DNA from 3 places in the Enterococcus sp. LJL51 genome. Region 3 is predicted to be linked to each of the others. Evidence: predicted binding sites of a transcription regulator. Region 3 holds the regulator's gene; each other region holds the start of a gene.
The links. The regulator NrdR, encoded in region 3, represses ribonucleotide reductase genes. The targets are predictions, from matches to a motif close to ACACNATATATNGTGT.

Region 1 (7,324 bases), on a different contig from region 3:
AGCACGTTCTCTATGCTCTGCATTTGTTACCTGATTATTCATTGTTTATGCTCCTTTAAAATTCTTTGATTTTACGAACTGTTTCTTGATCCAAACGTTTAACAACCTCTGTTACTAGCTTAACTGTATTCAAGTAATCGTCCTCATGAATAATTGATGTATGGGAGTGCAGATAGCGCACAGGGACTGTGATTGCCAGAGAAGGGACGCCGTTTCTGGTTAAATGCATTCTTCCTGCATCTGTTCCGCCCCCTGCAATAACTGTGTACTGGAAGGGAATATTATTTTCTTCAGCAACCTGTATAACAAAATCCTTTAGTTTTTTATGAGGAATCATCGAAGCGTCATAAATCAGAATCTGCGGACCTTCGCCTAATTTTGAATCGGCTTCCTTTTCAGTCATTCCCGGTGTATCCCCAGCGGTTCCAGTATCTAAAGCAAACGCAATATCTGGATCAACTAGATAAGTACTTGTCTGAGCCCCTCTCAATCCTACCTCTTCCTGCACATCACTAGCTGCATAAAGAATATTTGGGTGACCCTCCTGTGCTAAATTTTCCAGTACTTTCAGAGAAACAGCAGTTCCAATACGGTTATCCCAAGCCTTGGCCAATAGGAATTTTGTATCATTCATTCGTCTGTACTCAATATATGGTGTAATCATATCACCAGGCTTAATTCCCCACTCTTTTACCATCTCTTCACTTGAAGCCCCAATATCGATGAACATATCGGACAACTCATAGGGTTTGTTACGAACCTCAGGCGTTAGCACATGAGGCGGTTTTGAACCGATTACACCGTGGATAACGTCTCCTGCTCCAGTAGTTATCTGTACCTGCTGAGCCAGCATAACCTGTCCCCACCAGCCACCGAGTGTTTGAAATTTGATAAAACCTTTTTCCGTAATTTGAGTAACCATAAATCCAACTTCATCCATATGCCCGGAGAAAAAGATTTTAGGACCTTCTTTATCACCTGAGCGTTTAGCAATAATGCTGCCTAGACCATCATACATTATTTTATCTGCGAAAGGCTCTGCATATTTTTTGAAGATTGCCCGTACCTCTCCTTCATTTCCAGGAACCCCTTTTGCAGTTACAAGCTCAATCAATAATTTCTCATCATGTTTTTCCAATTGCCTTAGCTCCTCTCAAAAATCATTTCTAAAATATTATAACACTCATCGCAGGATTAAAAATAGAAAAAGCACAGAGTAGGACACATCCTTACTTTACAGTCTCGAAATAATGGATTCTTTAAAAGTCCTGCTTTTGACTTATCCCCTTTTTTCTAATCCCCCTTGCTGACAATCCAATAATAAATTTTTGCAGTTATCATATAATAAATAACATAGATTAGTATAAGCAGTCCACAAGAAAGATATGCCAGCTGGTAGCCTGAACTTGGTACTACCTGATTGAACAGACGAACAGCAAAAAAGGCATGAAAAATCCCCAAAAGCATCGGCAAAAAGAAAATAATAATATTTTGCTGATAAACCAGCCGCTGGATTTGTCTGCAAGAAATTCCTAAACGCTCCAGCAGCTGGTATGTCGTTTTTTCCCGCTCTGCTTCTGAAAACTGCCGAACCATCAGTACACTCCCTGAAATAACCAGCGCTAAGATTCCTGCAAATAGAATAATATACAGAAAAATCCCCAGTTCTTTTCTAGTATGCTCCAGATTGGGCAGCCGGCTAGTATAATTTAAGCGCCATACCTCATGTTCTTCTGAGTCCTCCGAATTTTTTTTAGATACCGTGGAAACATAGCCTTTCACGCTTCCTGCGTCATTATTCAGTTCATAATAGATTGGTCCCTGCCATTCCTTGTTGATGCCCTTCAGCGCAGCATCTGTCAGCTGGCTGTCGTTATTCTTTTTAATATTAAATGCTATCAGCTCATAAGCCGCGGCAGTCTTTACTTGATTAAACAGCTCATCTGACACAATCATGGTCCGCTGGTTATACCGGAGCATTGCATTTCCCAGATAATCCGGTACACTTCCCTCTGTTTCCAGCATTAGTCCATCTGTCAGCTTCACAACGGGATCATATGTAATAAGCTCGCGAAAGCCATTTTGCATATCATCAATCATCACCGCACTATCCTTTTTCTTCAAAACAATCGGTTTCAGATAAGGATTAATTTTTTGATACTCCCGATAATTTGACACCCCTAATAAATTGATTGGCTCTGTCAGAGTAGTTGTTTCCTGATTTTTAATCGTTTGCCGATACTGACCGCCGATAACTTTAAACTTTAACGGGACGGACTGCGTAATACTTGTTTTCTGCTCTATATTTTTTTGAATAGTACCATAAAGTTCACTGCTGACCAGAAAGTCTGTTGGATTTGTACGCGTTACTCCTTCTATTCCCAATGTATAAAACGAAGCTGAGCCACCGATAATTCCTAACGAACAGGCGATAAAAATTGTAATTGTAGTTAATGTATTGCTGCCCTTGAATAAATGCAGGCGAGTACTTCCGGCAACCAGCATGGTTAACCCCCGGTAATAGCGCTGCTTCCCTCGACTAAAAAGCCAAATTAAAATATGAATCGTATATTTGAAAAATAAATAGGTTCCTGCAGAACAAAGAGCGATTAACAAAAAAGGCAAACTCAATAGTATCACTGGGTTAAAATCATCTGCAGCTAAAGACAAAACATGAAAAGAGAGAATATAGCCTGCCAAAATAAGACCTACGCCTACACAGCCCAAGAACAGCTGTTTCTTAGTAAGCTGCTCTATCGTTACTGCCGCTTTCTCATCCCGTTTAAAGAAACTAGTCAGCTGATAAGAATAAAGCAAAAACCAGCTGTGAATAGAAATCAGCAGCAGGATAAAAATAAATGCGCTTATTGTTTCAAGCATTGCTGGAAAGGATAAGCGAATACTGCTTTCAATAGTTAAAAACATTACCTTTATCAGAATCATTGAGAACAGTTTGGAAAAAATAACTCCTAAAAGCAATCCAATCACCAATGCGGTGATGCCTAAAATAGATATTTCTGAGAAGAAGACCCCGGCAATTTGTCTTTTTCTCATGCCAATCAGCTGATAAATGCCAATCTCCTTTACTCTTCTGGAAAAAAAGAACTGATTAACAGTCAACATAAAGCTGATTATCATAATGATAATTAGAAACCCGCCCCATTCCATCGTATTTTTGAGACGTATTTCACTACCCACACTATTAAGAAGAATCTGATCATAAGCAATCGCTCGGAAGCTATAATAAATCGTCACCGCAAAAATCATTCCGATTAGATATACCGCATAGTGATAGTATTGAGAGCGTACACTTTTCCATGCCAGTTTAGAAATGATCAAGACGATTCCCACCTCCAATCGTAGCCTGCATATCGATTACCTGATTAAAAAACTGTTCCCGGGATCCTTGACGAACAACTTCAGAGAAAAAAGAACCATCTTTAATAAACAGCACTCGATTGCAATAGCTTGCTGTGTACGGATCATGAGTTACCATAACAATCGTTGCACGATCCTGCCGATTCATTTCCGACATATATTGCAGCAGCTCTGCAGCAGCTTTGGAATCAAGTGAACCCGTTGGCTCATCTGCAAAAATCAACATAGGATTGACAATTAAGGCTCTAGCAGCTGCCACCCGTTGCTTCTGACCAATTGAAACAGCTGCCGGATAGGCTGTAAGTATTTTTTCTATATTTAAAATTTCAGCCACATGCTGCAGCCGTTCCTCCATCGTATGTACTGGTATATGGTCAATTGCCAGCGGGAGCAAAATATTGTCTTTGACATTTAATGACTCCACTAGATTAAAATCTTGGAAAATGAAACCAATTTTTCTCCTGCGAAAGTCACTCAGCTGGCCGCTTCTCATTTCCAAAATATTTTTTCCACTAATCTTTACCAGTCCTGATGAGGGTGTATCGACTGTGGAAATAACATTTAACAACGTAGATTTTCCCGCACCGCTGGGGCCCATAATCCCAACAAACTCTCCTTTATTTACAGAAAAAGAAAGGTCATCGAGAACCTTAACCTTATTCAGCAAATAGCCATACGATTTACTTACATGCTGAATCTCAATAATTTTTTCCATTGTTCTTCCGCCCATCTTATGTATTACTGTCATTTTACCAATATTTTCAGCAACTGAACATTTTTACGTTGTATTTGTATCGTAGAAAATCAAATTTCTTAGTTTGGTTTGTTCTACCGATTATTCTACCTGGTTGTGTCGGAGTCTCTAAAGAAGTACACATAAACCGATACCAACTAAATCCAATACCCTTTATTTCATAAATAGAAGCAAACTAACCAAAATAAATAATTTATCCTGATTCTTGGTGTAGATAACCATATTTCGTCATACTTTTTTTGTGGAATCCAGAGATACTGTTTACTCTTTCACATATATTTCATACGGATGGTTCCTTCTTCTCCTTTTGCCGTAAATCTTCAAAATATCGTTTCATGTTTTCTCAGAAATTTTTTTTATTTCAGCTAACCTTCTCAAAGCATCGCTGTACTTGCTTTCACAGAATTTTCAAAACCTCCAAACACAACATATAGGCGTTCACCCCTGTTCTTTTTAAAAATAAACACTATATATTGTTGAAAGAAAAGAAAATTTGTTTTATGATATATGAGGAATAAGTCATCGAGGAGCTGGAAATTTATGATGGAAATAAGAGAAGAATCACCATTGAGTACTACTGCTTCATCACTGAGCAAGATGAAAATAATCAAAAGAGACGGACGCCTTGTCGAATTTGACGATCAAAAAATATATGATGCTTTGATCAAGGCTGAACAAAAAATCAATGGTCCTTTAACCCCTCTTGCACATGAGCGTATTCAGGAAATTGTTGAACGTGTTGATCAGGAGATTTCAGAACGGTTTGTTTCGGATGTAAAAATTTATGAAATTCAAAATATCGTTGAACATATCTTACTGGAAAGAAATGAATACGAACTGGCAGAGGAATACATCAATTACCGTACCCGTCGTGATTTCGAACGTACCAAGTCAACCGATATCAACTTTACAATCGGTAAATTATTAAATAAAGATCAGGCAGTTGTTAATGAGAATGCGAATAAGGATAGTGATGTCTTTAATACTCAGCGTGATTTAACTGCTGGGATTGTCGGCAAGTCGATTGGCTTAAAAATGCTGCCGCCGCACGTAGCAAATGCCCATCAAAAAGGCGATATTCATTACCACGATTTGGATTATCATCCATATACGCCAATGACCAACTGCTGTCTAATTGACTTCAAAGGCATGCTGAACAACGGCTTCAAAATTGGAAACGCTGAAGTAGAATCACCAAAATCAATCCAAACTGCTACTGCACAAATTTCACAAATTATCGCCAACGTTGCCTCTAGTCAATATGGAGGCTGTTCTGCCGATCGTGTGGATGAATTACTGGCGCCTTTTGCTGAACTGAATTACTTTAAACATCTAGCTGATGCAAAAAAATGGATTGACGGCGAGGCAAAACAAGAAGAGTTCGCAAAAGAAAAAACAAGAAAAGATATCTATGATGCGATGCAGAGTCTTGAATATGAAATTAATACTTTATTCACGTCTAACGGACAAACACCTTTCACTTCTTTAGGGTTTGGCCTAGGACTAAACTGGTTTGAGCGTGAGATTCAACGGGCAATTCTACAAATTAGAATCAACGGCTTAGGCAGTGAAAAACGAACAGCAATTTTTCCTAAACTGATTTTCACGTTAAAGCGCGGCACTAATTTAAATGCAGAAGATCCAAACTACGATATTAAGCAGTTAGCTTTAGAATGTGCTACCAAGCGGATGTATCCAGATGTTTTGAGCTATGACAAGCTGGTGGAATTAACAGGAAGCTTCAAAGTGCCAATGGGCTGCCGTTCTTTCCTTCAAGGGTGGAAAGATGAAAATGGTGAAGAAATTAACGTTGGCCGCATGAACTTAGGCGTTGTGACGTTGAACCTGCCTAGAATTGCTTTAGAAGCAAACGGCAATCTCGAAAAATTCTGGACGCTTCTTGAAGAACGTCTGGAAATCATGAAGGATGCTCTTGTTTATCGCGTAGAGCGTTGTAAAGAAGCGACTCCAGCCAATGCACCTATTCTTTATATGTATGGTGCCTTCGGCAAACGTCTTTCAAGAAAAGAGTCCGTCAACGAATTATTTAAAAATAAACGGGCGACTGTTTCTTTAGGTTATATCGGACTCTATGAAGTAGCTTCTGCCTTTTTCGGGGGCGAGTGGGAGTCCAATCCTGAAGCAAAGGATCTGACATTAGATGTAGTGAAGCGTTTGAAGACTTCTGCTGATCAATGGGGGAATGATTACGGTTACCACTTTAGTGTCTACTCTACGCCAAGCGAGAGCCTGACAGACCGTTTCTGCCGCCTGGATACAGAAAAATTCGGACTTGTAGATAACATTACGGATAAAGAATACTATACAAATAGCTTCCACTATGATGTACGGAAAAATCCAACACCGTTCGAGAAGCTGGATTTTGAAAAGGACTATCCAAAATATTGCTCCGGCGGCTTTATCCATTATTGTGAATACCCTGTTCTTCAGCAAAATCCAAAAGCTTTGGAGGCTGTTTGGGACTACGCATATGACCGTGTCGGCTATCTTGGTACAAACACACCAATCGATCATTGCTACGAATGTGACTACGAAGGCGACTTCCAGCCAACGGAGCGCGGATTCGAATGTCCGCAATGCGGCAACCATGATCCAAAATCCTGTGATGTTGTAAAAAGAACCTGCGGCTACCTTGGCAATCCCCAAGCACGTCCAATGGTTCACGGACGTCACAAAGAAATTTCTTCCCGTGTCAAACACATGAAATAGCAGCTTTACTTCTGGTTATTAATTAACAAACAGACTGATAGGTTTAAAGGGGTTGTGACATTCGTCAATTTGACGATGCTATAGCCCCTTAAACATGAAAAAATGATATTTCCATGTATCCCACACTTCGTTGACTACAATGAAGTGCTGTATCATGAGAACCGTCAATCCTAAAGCTGCGTTTCTATTTTTTAAGTAAAATGCTTCTTCTCCCTTCTGCTTTACTTGCTTTGGTACAGCAGTCTTGTAGATAACTTCCCGCTTCAAGCCGTATGCCGCGACTTAAGAAGCCTTATTGAAAGGATGATTGTTATGAACAATCCAGCTCCAAAAGAATGGCGTGCTGAGGACTACAGTCAGAATTACATTGCAGACTATAAAGCATTTAACTTTGTAGACGGCGAAGGTGTCCGCAACAGCTTATACGTCAGCGGTTGTCTTTTTGCCTGCGAGGGCTGTTTT
Region 2 (7,324 bases), on a different contig from region 3:
ATTTTTATAATATATTCAACATATTCTTTCTCAGACATTGAGTTACTTTCATTACTCAGTTTCATGATAACAACCCCTTATAATTTATGATTAAGGGCTTAGTTAAATAACAGGATTTTTTATTTAAATTAATATTCAGTGTTTTGCTCCATAGATATCTGACATACTTTAAACGTAGGTTTCTACAAAGCGGGAGCAGCACTAGCTATGTGCTTTTACATGATGGTCAATCTGTGAATGTGCTCCTGTTTTTTCGTGTCTACGGACTTACTCCGATGATGCATGGTACCCTGCTGATTAAAACCATAATTGCATCCATCTAAAAACCTCCTTTTTATATTGCTATATTCGGATTGTAGCAAATCATTAAAGGAAAATAAATAGAGGATGAGTGTTTATAACAAATTAGAATAAAATAACATACATATTATTAACAATACTCCCATTTTTATGATTATTCGCCATTTTCCTGATAAATTTATTCTTGTAAGTTATATTTTTATAAAAAAGGGGGATTTTTTTGAAAGTTGGAGAAGCCTTAAGTTTCTTTAGAAAGAACATGAACTTGACACAAAAAAGTGTCCGACCTGATTATATGAAACAACCCACTCTTTCAAAAATAGAAAACGGCAAGCAAACAGTGCCTTTTGAAGAGATAAGAGATATTTTAAAGAAGGCAGGAATTGGCCAAGAAGAATTTTTTTCTGTTGTTGAGCTTGACGAAGAACAGAATAAATTTCGGTTGCTATTTTATAATTGTTCAGTTAATTCAAGTGATTTGCAGTCAAAAGAAAAGTTACTTTCCATATATTATGATTTAAATAATCGGAGCAATCTTAACATACAGGAATACTCAAATCTTGTATCAATAAAGATTCATTTGGGCCATCGCTTTAAAGAAGTTACTCCTCTATCAAAAAAAGATATGCACAAAATATACCATTACCTATCAAATAAAAGTTTTTTTACTCATTTTGACTATGTTTTACTAAGCGATACCATTTTCATTTTTGACGATACACAGATTGACCTCCTTTCAAAAGCGGCATATCCAATTAAATATTGTCATTTAAGAAATCAGAAAACTAGATTGTTTGTTCTTAATGGAGTAACTAATATAATCACAAAGTATTTATTTGAGAGAAATTATTTGTTGGCTGAGAGGTATATTGACCTAGCGAAATCTATGGATTCTGGTGTAAAGGATTACCACTATCATCTAAACATTGGATATTTACATAATATGTATTTGTACTTAACCACAAAAGAGTATCACTACCAAAAAGTCGCTAGAACATTTGTTGAAACTCTGCAAAATATGGGAGAAACATTATGGGCTGAACAGATGGAAAGTGAAATAAATCGTTTACTAAATCCCGAAATCAATGAATATCAGACTAACATGATAGATACAACAGATTTTTAAACAAAAAATACGCATTCCCGACCAGCCAAAACTATTGAAGAGCAAAAAGAACAGTCTCTAGAAGATCTTTATTTTACAAAAAACGAGTTATTGAAATTTCTAAAGCATGTTGAATTTCATACAGGTATACTACTTGACTACTCCAAAAACAAAAAAGTCTAACAGAGTTATTTTAGTGGATAAGGTTGTTTTAGAACAATTAAGTGTTATGCAATTTGAGCAAGAAGAGATTAAAAAAATCTTTCCTGCTTATCATGATAAAAATTTTGTTTTTACCAAGCTAGAAGGGAACTTCTGCGGTTATCCGGAATCAAGAAGAGCAATAGGTTTCTGTCTAAAAAGATACCTGTAAAAATTAGTTAATAGTAACCCCCTTACGCTTCACAAGTTTAGCCACACCGCGTAAGCTTACTCCTAGATGCTGGTATTGATTTACAAGCGATACAAGAACGAATCGGACACGAAGATTCTAAAACAATGAGAAAGGTGTATCTTCATATTACAAAAGAAGTAAATAAACAAGCGGTACAACGATTTGCACAATTAATGAACACGGAATCAAAATAGCATAAAAAGAACAATGATACCCAGCATGATATCATTGTTCTTTTTTCATGCCTTTTTCCGATTCTTCAACTCTTCAATCTGTCCTTCAGTCCTTTGTATCGAATTGCCAAACTCAAAATGGAACGCATGAAATAATTGAGAGCACGCATGATATTCTTTTACTATCTTCTTTTTATTGACTGGATTACTTTTCTCACTAAAAAATCATCTAAAATTTTAAGAGGTTAATCCCAAGAACTCAATCGCTCTAACAAATCACTAATTTCATGAATACCTTGATAACTAATTTCTTTTATCGGTTGTTTATTTCTAGTGATACCCGTTTTTATACTATCCATCAGCATTCTACTTATTTTTACTAATGGTGACCACCTGTATTCTCATTTCACTATCCGATGTCTCTATAGACAACAATAAAAAAGAAAGATGGGATACTTATGGATAGAAAAGTAAAAATATGTTTGAAAGAACTTTTTAAGGAAAGAGGAATATCTCTTAGAGAATTAGCTCGTTTATCAGATATTGAACCATCAATCATTAACAAGTTAGCAAATGGAAAAAGAGAGAAAATCTATCTACCTCATATCGAAAGAATTGCAGATGCTTTGGATATTGATGACATTTCTAAAATTATCAAACTCGTTAAAGACGAATAAATAGATTGAGGTCAAAATGTGGTCAAAACAAAAAAAGAGAATGCGTACTCCATCTTCTAAACGTCCGAAGACGCCGACAGAATACCATTCTCGTGGGTTTGGCACCCAATGGGCCGTGAGGGGCTCGAACCCGCGACCCGCTGATTAAGAGTCAGCTGCTCTACCAACTGAGCTAACGGCCCAAACAATACTTAACTATTGTAGCACCACAGTCTCACTTATTCAAGTGAAATCTCTATTAAAATTTGAAAGATTCTACTCACTATTTTTCTCTGTTTAAAATTGCGTGAAACAATCAACCCCTTCTCTGTCAGCAGCCAGTTTTACACTGACAGAGAATCCTTCTATCTCATTCCTGTTCTTTCTTCACTGGACAAGTTGTATGACAGTCTGTACAGTCCTGTCCCTTTTTCATTCGACTATAGACGATATAGCCGGCGCTGCCGAAAATGATAACAGCTAAAACAATCGTTGCCATATTCCTACCCCTTTTCCGTGATTGGAAGAACGCCTACTGGTGTCTTTCCTAAATTCTTTGGCTTTCTAATTAATAAATAAATACCTGTGAAAATCAAGATAATAGCGAGCAATGTGCCAAATCCCAAAGTACCGTTTTCAAAAATCACATGACCAATTTGGTAAATGATAAAGCTAACGACGTAAGCCAATCCGCATTGATAGCCGATTGCCCCTGCCAGCCATTTCAAATCTGGCAATTCCCGGCGAATAGCTCCAATCGCAGCAAAGCAGGGCGCACATAACAAATTGAATGTAAGGAAAGAATACGCAGCTACTGGTGTAAAAGCACTTTGCAGCGCCTGCCAATACTCCTGACCGTTCTCAGATACTTCTTCTACATGTCCAAATAAAATCCCAAAAGTTCCAATCACATTTTCCTTCGCTACTAATCCAGTGATTGTCGCAACCGCCCCTTGCCAGTTACCCCAGCCTAATGGCGCAAAAATTGGTGCAATTAGACGACCGGCTGCTGCTAGAATACTTTGGTCGCCTTCGGCTTCCTGAAGAGTGAAGGTATAGGTGGAGGTAAACCAAATAATGATACTAGAGACAAAAATAATGGTTCCCGCTTTCTTAGCAAATGCTTTACTTCTATCATATGAATAGCGGATAACATTTTTCAGCTGGGGTAAATGGTAGGCCGGCAGCTCCATAATAAAGGGAGCTGGATCACCAGCAAAGATTTTGGTTTTCTTTAAGCCAATCCCCGAAAGAATAATTGCTCCAATACCTAAAAAGTAAGCTGACGGAGATACCCAGCTGCTGTTTGGAAAAAATGCGCCGGCAATCAGTGCAATGATTGGCAGCTTAGCTGAGCAGGGCATAAAGGTTGTGACCATGATGGTCATATGACGGTCTTTTTCATTTTCAATGGTCCGGCTAGCCATCACACCCGGGACGCCGCAGCCAGTAGCAATCAGCATGGGAATAAACGATTTTCCTGATAAGCCAAATTTTCTGAACATTCGATCCATCACAAAAGCAATTCTTGCCATATAACCACAATCCTCAAGAAAGCCCAGGCATAAGAACAGCACAGCTAATTGAGGTAAAAACCCTAAGACTGCTCCCACACCAGCAAGGATTCCATCCAATATCAGACTCTGCATCCAGCCAGCAACCTGCCAGTTATCCAGCCACGACTGAACAGTATTAGGAATAATCGAACCGAAAAGCTCTTCATTGACCCAGTCAGTACCTAGAGTACCTATGGTCTGAATTGCCAGATAGTAGACAAGCCACATAACTAGTGCAAATATTGGCAGGGCTAACCAGCGGTTAGTCACAATTTGATCAATTTTATCGCTTAATTTTAGTTTCAGTTCATCTTCCTCAATTGCACACAAAGCAGTAAGACGAGCAATGAAATCATACCGTTCATTAATCACAATCGTCTCACTATCATCATTAAAGATTTTTTCTGTTATTTTAATAATTTCTTCAATTTCTTTCTGCTGCTCACTATTTAGCCGCAGTGTTTTTTGTATCTGAGGATCTCTTTCAAAAAGTTTCACACTATAAAAGCGCGCCTGTTTTTTCGAAACCGTCGTACCTAAAACACCAGTGATTTCATTTAATGCAGCCTCTAGGCGTTTATCATATTGAGGATAATTTATTTCCTCAGCTGATTCAACTTGCTGCAGTGTTTTTTCCACAGCCTCATCCAAATTTCTTTTTTTGACCGCACTGATTCCAACGACTTTGGTTCCTAAACTGTACGCCAGCTTCTGAAAATTGATTTGTTTTCCACTTTTTTCAACAATATCCATCATATTTAGACAGACAACCACAGGAATACCTGTTTCGATTAGTTGTGTCGTCAGATATAGATTTCGTTCGAGATTCGTTGCATCTACTATATTAAGGATGGCTTCCGGTTGTTGTTCCAGCAGAAAATCTCTGGCAATTACTTCCTCCGGTGTATAAGGTGAGAGCGAGTAAATACCCGGCAAATCCTGAATCAGCACATTCTTCTTCTGTTTCCATTTTCCTTCTTTGCGCTCTACAGTCACTCCCGGCCAGTTTCCAACATATTGATTGGCACCCGTTAGTCCGTTGAAGGCTGTCGTTTTTCCACTATTCGGATTCCCTGTTAATGCAATTTGGCACTCGTTCATTTCTTACCCCACTCTCTTTATTAAAACCAGCTCTGCTTCATTTTTTCTAAGCGTCAGTTCATACCCTCTAAGATTGATTTCAATCGGATCTCCTAAAGGAGCTCTCTTTCTAACCAGTAATTCGACATTTCTAGTTATCCCCATGTCCATCAACCGCCTGCGAACTGCCCCCTGACCATGAACACTAATAACGGTTGCCGTCTCTCCAACCTCTAGCTGATCCAAAGACAACCAGCTCTCTTCTTCCAGAATTTCTTCATCTATTATAATTTGTTCTAATACTGATTTACTCAAGGCAATCCGACTGTTATGAAGGAGGATAATGCCATTTCCATTAGAATAGCTAACCAGTGCAATCTTACCGCCTACAATCAATCCCAGGTTATTTAAGTGTTTTTTTGTTTCGTCAGAGACAGTGAGTTCTTTTACTATATATACCGTATTGATTTCAGCATCTACTAAAGTCAGCATCTAAGTTCCTCCTTTTTTTGTGAAAAAGTTTCAATTCCAGCTTCATTGGGATTGATAATCATTATCAATAAGAATACTCCTTCTATATATAGTTGTCAATATTACACCACTTAAAACCCTCAGAATATTAACGATAACCTGCCAATTTTATATCTTTAAAAAATGAATTTTAGTAGATTAACGTGCGTTTCCTTTTGCCTGCCTATTTACTATAGGAGCTCATTTAACGAAGCTGAAATAACAGACTTATAAGATTAGAGGTTCGTGCATTGAATATTTTTATAAAGTTTATACACAAAAAGTAACTTTTTAGCTAATCCTATTTTTCGTCTAAAAAATAGTGTCTCTAAAAAAACTGACCACTATATCTTGTATTTTAGACAGCAAATTTTTTTCAAAAATTTTTTATTTTCGTCAATTTATAAAGATAAAAAACCTCTTTTTCTCGGGAAAACTCTCATAGCGACTGGTTTTCATAAATCTTAAAAAAACACAAAACATAGTATCTAACAAAAAAACGACCACAATATGTAGTGCCTAAGTGTTGACTTTTTCCTAAAGAGATTTATACTAGTGAATGTAGATTAATCAAGGGGGCAAAAAAAATGAACGTAAAAATCTTTTCTAAAAATAATTGTATCCAATGCAACATGGCAAAACGCTTTTTAAATGAAAATAACATTACTTTTGAGGAAGTAAATATCGATAATCAGCCTGAGATGATTGACTGGTTAAAGGAACAAGGATATCAAAGCGTTCCAGTGATTACTTCTGATGCCACTACAGTTGTCGGGTTCCGTCCTGATCAATTGAAGCAATTGGCAAATTAATTATGAAAATAGTCTATTTTAGTGTGACCGGACAGACCAGACGCTTTATAAAAAAATTGGATTTGCCAGCTTATGAAATTGAGCCTGCGAATCCTTTTTTTGAGATAAACGAGCCGTTTGTTTTGATTGTCCCTACTTATGATATAGAAATTACTGAAGTTGTTAATGATTTTCTGGATTACAAATCCAATAAAGACTTTTTACAAGGCGTAGCCGGAGGCGGCAACCGTAACTTCGCTGAGCTTTTTATTTATACGGCAAAAGACATTGCCAGAGATTATCATGTACCGCTAGTTTTCTCCTTTGAATTCAGCGGAACAACCGAAGATGTCGAATCCTTTAAGAAAGTAGTGAGTGAGATTGAGTTTAAAAGAAATTAAAGATGTTAGCTATTTCAAGTTAAATAACGAAATCAATCGTCCTGTCAACGGACAAATTCCTTTAAATAAGGATGGCGAAGCCCTGAAGGCTTTTTTTAATGAAAATGTTTTACCTAATACTAAAAAATTTGCTAATGTATCAGAAAAAATCAGCTATTTAACTGAGAATGATTATATTGAAAAAGGATTCATCAAGAAATATTCTTTAGCATTTATTGAATGTTTGTATCAGTTTCTAGCAGAACAAAACTTCCAGTTTAAATCTTTTATGGCTGCTTACAAATTCTATTCTCAATATGCATTGAAGAATAATGCCGGGACAGAGTATCTGGAATCGTATGAAGACCGTGTTGCTTTT
Region 3 (7,324 bases):
TGGATAAATCAAATTATCTGCTGTTTAACCAGTTATTTATAGATTGTTTGTTAGTTCTTACGCTTGAACGGCTTCCAGTTGTTCATTTTCAAATACCAATTGACCATCCAGCAGCGTAATAGTTACTCTTGTCTTAGGAAGCACACGACCAGATACAATTTCTTTTGCCAACGGTGTTTCCACTTCTTTTGTTAAGAAACGCTTCAGCGGTCTAGCGCCATACGCTGGGTCATACGCCTGCTGAGCAATCCAGTCCTTAGCATCTTCAGAAATAACTAATTCTATTTCCTGATGCTCTAAACGAGCAGACAGCTGCGCCGTCAGTTTGGTAATAATGCCCTTCACATCTGCTAAGCTTAGTGGAGTAAACAGAATCGTATCATCAATTCTATTGAGAAATTCTGGTTTGAAATGACCTCTCAAAATTCCTCTGACCTGTTCTTCAACCGCTTCCGGGATTTCGCCTTCTGCAGTCACTCCTTCCAGCAGCAGCTGTGAGCCTATATTGCTGGTCATAATCATTACAGTATTTTTAAAGTCTACTACTCGACCTTTAGAATCAGTTAAACGCCCGTCATCTAAAGCCTGAAGCAAGATATTAAACACATCTGGGTGAGCCTTTTCTATTTCATCCAGTAATACAATGGTGTAAGGGTTTCTGCGGACTGATTCAGTCAGTTGTCCCCCTTCTTCATAGCCTACATATCCTGGAGGAGCACCTACTAGACGAGAAACACTATGTTTCTCCATATATTCACTCATATCAATCCGTACCATATGATCTTCAGAATCAAACAGATTTTCTGCCAATGCTTTGGCAAGTTCTGTCTTACCCACACCAGTCGGTCCTAGAAACAGGAACGAACCTAATGGACGATTAGGATCCTGTAGACCTGCTCTTGAGCGAATCACCGCGTCGCTCACAGCATCAACTGCTTCATGCTGCCCGATTACCCGTTTATGAAGAGTTTCATTCAGCTTCATCAGTTTTTCCCGTTCCCCTTCAACCAGCTTGGTTACCGGGATGCCAGTCAATCGTCCGACAACTTGGGCAATTTCATTTTCAGTAACTGATTCCTGCACCATTTTTACATGATTATCCAGATTTTTTGCTTCCAAGTCTTTCAATTCTTTTTCAAGCTCTGGAATTGTCCCATGACGTAGAACTGCAGCACGTTCTAAATCATAATTATTTTCTGCATCCTCCAACTCATGCTTTGCTTTGTCAATTTCAGCTCTTTTATTACTAACCGCATTTACTTCATCTTTTTCTGTTTCCCATTGCAGCTTCATATTGTTCGCTTCTTCTCTCAGTTCAGCCAGTTCTTCTTGAAGATGTGTTAGACGCTTCCTGCTGGCATCATCTGATTCCTTCTTTAAAGCTGCCTCTTCAATTTCCAGCTGCATCAGACGGCGTGTTACCTGATCCAGTTCGGTAGGCATTGAGTTCATTTCAACGCGAATCGTCGCACTCGCTTCATCAACTAAATCAATGGCTTTGTCCGGCAGAAAACGGTCAGTGATATAGCGGTCAGACAAAGTTGCAGCTGCAACAAGTGCGTTATCATGAATATTTACGCTATGGTGGATTTCAAATCGTTCCTTCAGCCCCCGTAGAATACTGATAGTGTCTTCAACAGTAGGTTCTTTTACCAATACTTTCTGGAAACGACGTTCCAATGCTTTATCCTTTTCCATGTACTGACGGTATTCATCTAGTGTGGTTGCACCAATCAGATGTAGCTCACCCCGAGCTAGCATTGGTTTCAACAGATTGCCGGCGTCCATGCTGCCTTCTGTTTTACCAGCACCTACTATATTATGAATTTCATCAATGAAAAGGATAATTCGACCATCGCTTTTATTGACTTCTTTTAGCACTGCCTTTAGCCGTTCTTCAAATTCTCCACGGAATTTTGCCCCAGCAATTAAGGCACCCATATCTAAAGAAAAAATTGTTTTATCCTTTAGATTTTCCGGTACATCCTTGCGTACAATCCGCTGAGCTAATCCTTCGATAATCGCTGTCTTACCAACACCCGGTTCACCGATTAACACTGGATTATTTTTTGTTTTTCTCGAAAGAATTCGAATAACGTCCCGAATTTCTTCATCTCGTCCGATGATAGGGTCCTGCTTTCCGCTTTTCACCTGTTGAACTAAATCAACCCCATATTTTTCCAGCGCTTTGTATTGTTCTTCCTGACTTTGAGAGGTCACTCGATCTCCACCCCGCATATCTTCGATATTTTTTCTCAATTCCTTTTCTGTAATTCCTTGACTTACCAAGTATTTAGTCAACCGATAATTTTTCAGCTTCATCAATGCAAGCACCACAATTTCAGTTGATAAAAACTCATCTTGAAAGCTAATCCGCAGTTGATCTGCTTCATTTAAAAGACTGAATAAATTTTGGCTCATTGTTTGCCCATACTGGACATTACCGCCTTGAACAACTGGATACTCATCCAAAGCTCGATCAACTTCATGCTCAAATCCAGCAACATCCAGTCCTGCATCTGTATAAAAGTTACGTCCAAAATGGTTTGGCTGCAATAAGATTTTCCATAAGTGAGCAATATCTATTTCCTGGTGACGACGTGTTACCGCAATTTGTTGAGCTTCAGCAACGGCTTCTTGCAATGTCGTAGTCATTTTTTCTATTTTCATTAATTCTTTCCTCCTATAACAGTAATAATCTATTTATATATCCTCGCTTCTATTATGAATCTCCCATAACTAAAAGACAAAGATAACGAATGCTTATAGTTAAATTATAGCTAATTGGTCAGTAAAGGTCAAACTAAAAACAGTGATTTTTACTGACTTTTTTTCATACTCTTTAGTTAGTCACTTCCACTAGAATCTTACCAGAGTTTTTACATAAAAAAATCAGCCCTTAGAACGAACTACATACTACAATAACCCAAGTTAATCAGCCGTCCCCATTTAGACACTAAAAACCCCCTAAGTTAGATTTTCTGGTCTAACTTAGGAGGTGTATTTCATTCACTCTTTATTTCAAAACATATTCCAAAGAAGGTTAAAACAGAAATCTAACAGCCTCGAATGAAAAGCATTTGTATTTCCTGTTATTTGAAAAGCATTTTTCTTATTACCTAAATCCCCTGAAAGGTATCTTAGCATCTGCTAGTTTCTCAAGCTGTAAGAGCTCGTTCCAAACATGCACTATACTTTTTCGATTTGTTTAATCGAGTTCCCCGGAATTTGCGGTGGAATCGACATAGTCATAATTGGCAGTCCTGTTAAGGTGAAACGGATTTTATCCCCTTCCTGCAGTTCATTCAAAGTCAGCCCTTGTGCCAGCTGATTTTCTCCAGCATTTAAAATAACGCCATCTGATTCCATCATTGGTAAAATCGTTTCAGGGTCTTCTACTGCTTCAACAGATGTTAAGGTAATACGGACAGTACCGTCTGTTTCAGCAGCACCCGTGGTCAGCACTCCTGTAAAAACAGATTGTGTTCCTTGTATATTTGATGATGCGCTTGTTTCATCAGATTGCTCTGCAGTCTTATCATTTGTTGAGTGATCAGACATGTTAGCCTCACTGCTTTCTTTTGATTTATCACTGCCAGTACCACACGCAGCTAAAAGTAATACGGTACCCACTATACATGCAATCAATTTTATTTTTTTCATCCAAAAATTCCTCCATACATACTCATACATGTTATTTGAAAGTAAGCAAACAGACTATACATCCTCATTGGTAAAATTTTGAGAAAATAAATGAGTTTATACAGTCTGCCGTTTGTTCTGTCAGCTGAGTTAACCGTTTCTTCGGTCTTGTCCGCTCAGCGTAATTTCTTTTGCCAAATAACGTATCCGCTCCATCAGCCGCTTCGCCTTCAGCGGTTCTTGCTCACCTCTTTGAGAAATTGTAAGATGGCTTTCCAGCCCTTTCATGTCAAGGTTTGAAGAAAAGAAGGTAACTAGCTGTTCCTGCATACGGTATTGAAGTATTACACTTAGAACATCATCTCTAATCCAGCTGGTCATCGATTCTGCACCGATATCATCAATCATCAGAATTGGGGCTTTCTTAACTGCGTTCAGTTTTTCACCCACCAAATCCTTTGCGATTGCCTGCTTCATCTCTACCGTAAATGTAGGAAAATGAATGATTGTTGTTAAAAAACCATCTTTCGCTAAATCATTAGCAATAGCTCCCAAAAGATATGATTTTCCCACACCAAATGTCCCTTGCAGATACAATCCCCGATGAAATTCCTTAGGATTATTGACATAGGCATCAATAAACTTTGTTGCTTCGCTTAGGGCTTCAAAGCGTCCGCTTGATGACCGGTCAAATTTTGCAAACGTCGCATTCCGTATATCCTTCGGCATGGTCATTGCACTAACCCGTCTGCGGACTTCCTCTTCCTTCTGCTTGGCCAAAAGCAATTCTGTTGGGATATATGTGACATCGATGTAATGGAAGTTCAGAGTTAATTTTGGCTCATAGCCCGGAGCTATCATATTGGGATCGTTCAATTGAAACTTCTTCTTTTCCTGAACAAACTCATAGAGCTTCGAATAGCTTTTTTGAATGTCCTCATCTGTTAGCTGATCCCGATGGTCACTAATAAATTGTTTGACATCCGGATCTTCCATCACCGAGTGAACCAGCTCATTGAATCGTTCATTCAGTTGTCTTTGCCGGATGATTTTTGACATTTCTTTTCCTACATCTTCCACTATCGTTCACCTCTTCTCCTTAAGAATTCTTCCATTTCTCTATCTAGTTTTTCCTGTGCTTCTTTAGATAACTTTTCCTCTGGAACAGGATTGTCTACCCAATCAGGCAGTTCTTCCTTTCGGACAGGATTTTGCCGGTAGCCGCTAGTATATTCGCGTTTTTTTCGTTTATTCTGATTTTCAGTTTGCTTATTTTTTAAATACTCCATTGCTTTTTCCGGAGAAAAAATTTCTTTTTTTGCCCAGTCGTTAGCAATTGTATAAGCATACTCCGCTTTTAGCGTGGCTTGTTTTTGAATGATTAACACATAAGAAATTAAAATATTAATCACGCTATTAGGCAAGCCCGATCTCTTAATCAGATATTCAATGATATATTTTTCCTGTGCAATTTCAAAACCGCCCAGCTGCTCTTTTACTGCAGCTAGATATTTTAACGGTGGAATGGTTTCACTATCAATAATCGTCCGTATATCGTCATCTGAAAAGCCATCTTTTTTTAGTGAGTTAAACCGATACGTCCGTTGCTCCTCTTCTGTTAAAGCGGCCTGCTCATTTCTTCGCACCTGAGGTTCAGCTTGTTTACGCTGCTCCTCATAGTGCTTATGAACTGCTGCTTTCAATGCTTTGGTGTCAATTTCACTCGTATGGTAGTCAAATGTTTCTTTAGCAAATTCAGCGAGTTCCAGCTCATCAGGACCATACAAGCTATTCAATGTATAGACTGCTTCTTTAACTTGCTGAGAATTCTGCGGAATTTTTATTCCAAAACGCTCCACCTGACTGACAAAAAATGCCCAGTCAAACTGCTGCTGGTTCACCGCAGTCAACGGCCGACCCGATACAGGATCTTCAAAGGATTGCTTTAAAGCGTGAAGCAGCTTATGTTCTGAAACTAGCTGTTCTTCCTTAAAAGAGTATACCTCTCTATAAGTGGAAGAAATGTTTTCATAACCCGCTAAAGCTGTATACTTTGGCTGAAAGCGTTCAAACAACTGTTCAAATTTCTTTTTTCCTACCCGATTAAGTAAGGTTAAGGTCAAAATTTCATCTTTAAAAAAACGTTCTATACTCTCAGGATGATTTAACCGATATACATAGGTGATTCCCAGCTCACTATCTGTTTTCACAAATGTATCGAGTAAGCCGATTCCTTCCAGCTTCGCTCGAGCTTCTTCCAGCTGCCTGCTGCCAAGATCCAGCTGCATAATCAGCTCCCGGTGAAAACTTATTTCACTTAATCCAGCAGCAGAAACTTCTCCCAAAAGTGTCAAATACAAGCTAAATGCATTGGCTCCAACAATCGGCTGGTATAAAAATAGTAGGATTTCTTTTTCCTGATCCGACAACGGCTGACTAACCAGCACACTAAAGATATCTTTCGGTTGGATTTCTTTCCTGTTATTTTTCACGGAAAGACCTCCTTATTCATTCTCCGTATCATTTTTTTCTGATTGTGCTTTATCAACAATTTCCTGGAGCTCCTTCAAAAAGACACTCATATCTTTAAACTGACGATAAACACTAGCAAAGCGAATATAGGCAATCTCATCCAGCATAACCAGATCCTCCATTACGAACTCACCAATTAATGTAGTTGAAACTTCATTTTCACCTAGTTCACGCACTCTATTCTCAACATTATCAACAATTTTTACCATTTGTTCCATCGCAACAGGACGCTTTTCCGCTGAACGGATAAGTCCTCTTAAAATTTTATCTCTATTGAATTCTTCACGATCACCGTTTTTCTTAATAACAAGTAACGGAGCAGCTTCAATTCGTTCAAACGTTGTAAATCGGTTATGACAGTTTTCACATTCTCTTCGTCTACGGATAGCTCTCCCGTCATCAGCCTGACGACTGTCAATTACCCGAGAATTATTATGATGGCATCTAGGACAACGCATAGTGATCACCTCAATTTTCATTTAAGTTAGTAGTTATATTATAACACGAAATGTGGTGAGAATAAAAACCCTTCATCGCGTACCAACATTTTAACATGATACTGCACCGCTATGTTGTTTGAAACTACAATTATTAAATAAAAAACAAGCTTTACGCCTATTTAATTCAAACAAATAAATAAGAGAACTACAGTTTAGCAGCTCCCTCAATCTCTCTTTAGTCATCTTTTAAATTAGCCGCTCATCTTTTAGCCAATTCAGAATCTGTCTTTCCAATTTTTCAACGGTTCCCTGATTGTCAAAAACGATATCCGCTCTCTTTTTCTTTTCCTCAATAGGCAGTTGGCTGTTCATGCGCTGGCATGCTTCTACTTCTGAGATAGCATCTCTCGCTGCTAATCGCGTAACCTGTAGTTGTTCAGGGATATAAACAACTGCAATCCTATCCACTGAATCTTCATAGTTCTTCTCATAAAGCAAAGGAATATCCGCAATCACCAGTTGACTTGTCTCAGCAGCAGCTTTAATCGCTTGACTAATCTGCTCTTGTAAAAAGGGGGCTAGGGTATCATCCAGCAACGCTCGTTTTTTATCATTTGAAAAAATCAAACGCCCCAGCTTTTTGCGGTTCAACGTGCCGTCTTCGTTTAATATTTCTTCGCCAAAAACGGCTGTCACTGCTTTAAGTCCTG

Region 1: a site for NrdR is predicted at 4,596-4,611, ahead of nrdD (anaerobic ribonucleoside-triphosphate reductase). Genes of this name have one in related genera too.
Region 2: a site for NrdR is predicted at 6,116-6,131, ahead of nrdH (glutaredoxin-like protein NrdH). Genes of this name have one in related genera too.

What each region holds. Positions count from the first base shown of each region.
Region 1 is NZ_JBTXLW010000014.1:24,459-31,782, forward strand. It holds gene ACYSNQ_RS12775 (DUF975 family protein) at 1-42, opposite strand, end outside; gene ACYSNQ_RS12780 (M42 family metallopeptidase) at 56-1,138, opposite strand; gene ACYSNQ_RS12785 (ABC transporter permease) at 1,294-3,339, opposite strand; gene ACYSNQ_RS12790 (ABC transporter ATP-binding protein) at 3,326-4,093, opposite strand; gene nrdD (anaerobic ribonucleoside-triphosphate reductase) at 4,673-6,862, shown strand; gene nrdG (anaerobic ribonucleoside-triphosphate reductase activating protein) at 7,175-7,324, shown strand, end outside.
Region 2 is NZ_JBTXLW010000015.1:10,477-17,800, forward strand. It holds gene ACYSNQ_RS13250 (helix-turn-helix domain-containing protein) at 521-1,426, shown strand; gene ACYSNQ_RS13255 (hypothetical protein) at 1,602-1,778, shown strand; gene ACYSNQ_RS13260 (helix-turn-helix domain-containing protein) at 2,431-2,649, shown strand; tRNA gene ACYSNQ_RS13265 (tRNA-Lys) at 2,759-2,831, opposite strand; gene ACYSNQ_RS13270 (FeoB-associated Cys-rich membrane protein) at 2,999-3,127, opposite strand; gene feoB (ferrous iron transport protein B) at 3,132-5,285, opposite strand; gene ACYSNQ_RS13280 (FeoA family protein) at 5,289-5,756, opposite strand; gene nrdH (glutaredoxin-like protein NrdH) at 6,362-6,586, shown strand; gene nrdI (class Ib ribonucleoside-diphosphate reductase assembly flavoprotein NrdI) at 6,589-6,966, shown strand; gene nrdE (class 1b ribonucleoside-diphosphate reductase subunit alpha) at 6,947-7,324, shown strand, end outside.
Region 3 is NZ_JBTXLW010000002.1:16,170-23,493, reverse strand. It holds gene clpB (ATP-dependent chaperone ClpB) at 58-2,670, opposite strand; gene ACYSNQ_RS02320 (hypothetical protein) at 3,190-3,663, opposite strand; gene dnaI (primosomal protein DnaI) at 3,793-4,722, opposite strand; gene ACYSNQ_RS02310 (replication initiation and membrane attachment family protein) at 4,722-6,134, opposite strand; gene nrdR (transcriptional regulator NrdR) at 6,147-6,632, opposite strand; gene coaE (dephospho-CoA kinase) at 6,861-7,324, opposite strand, start outside.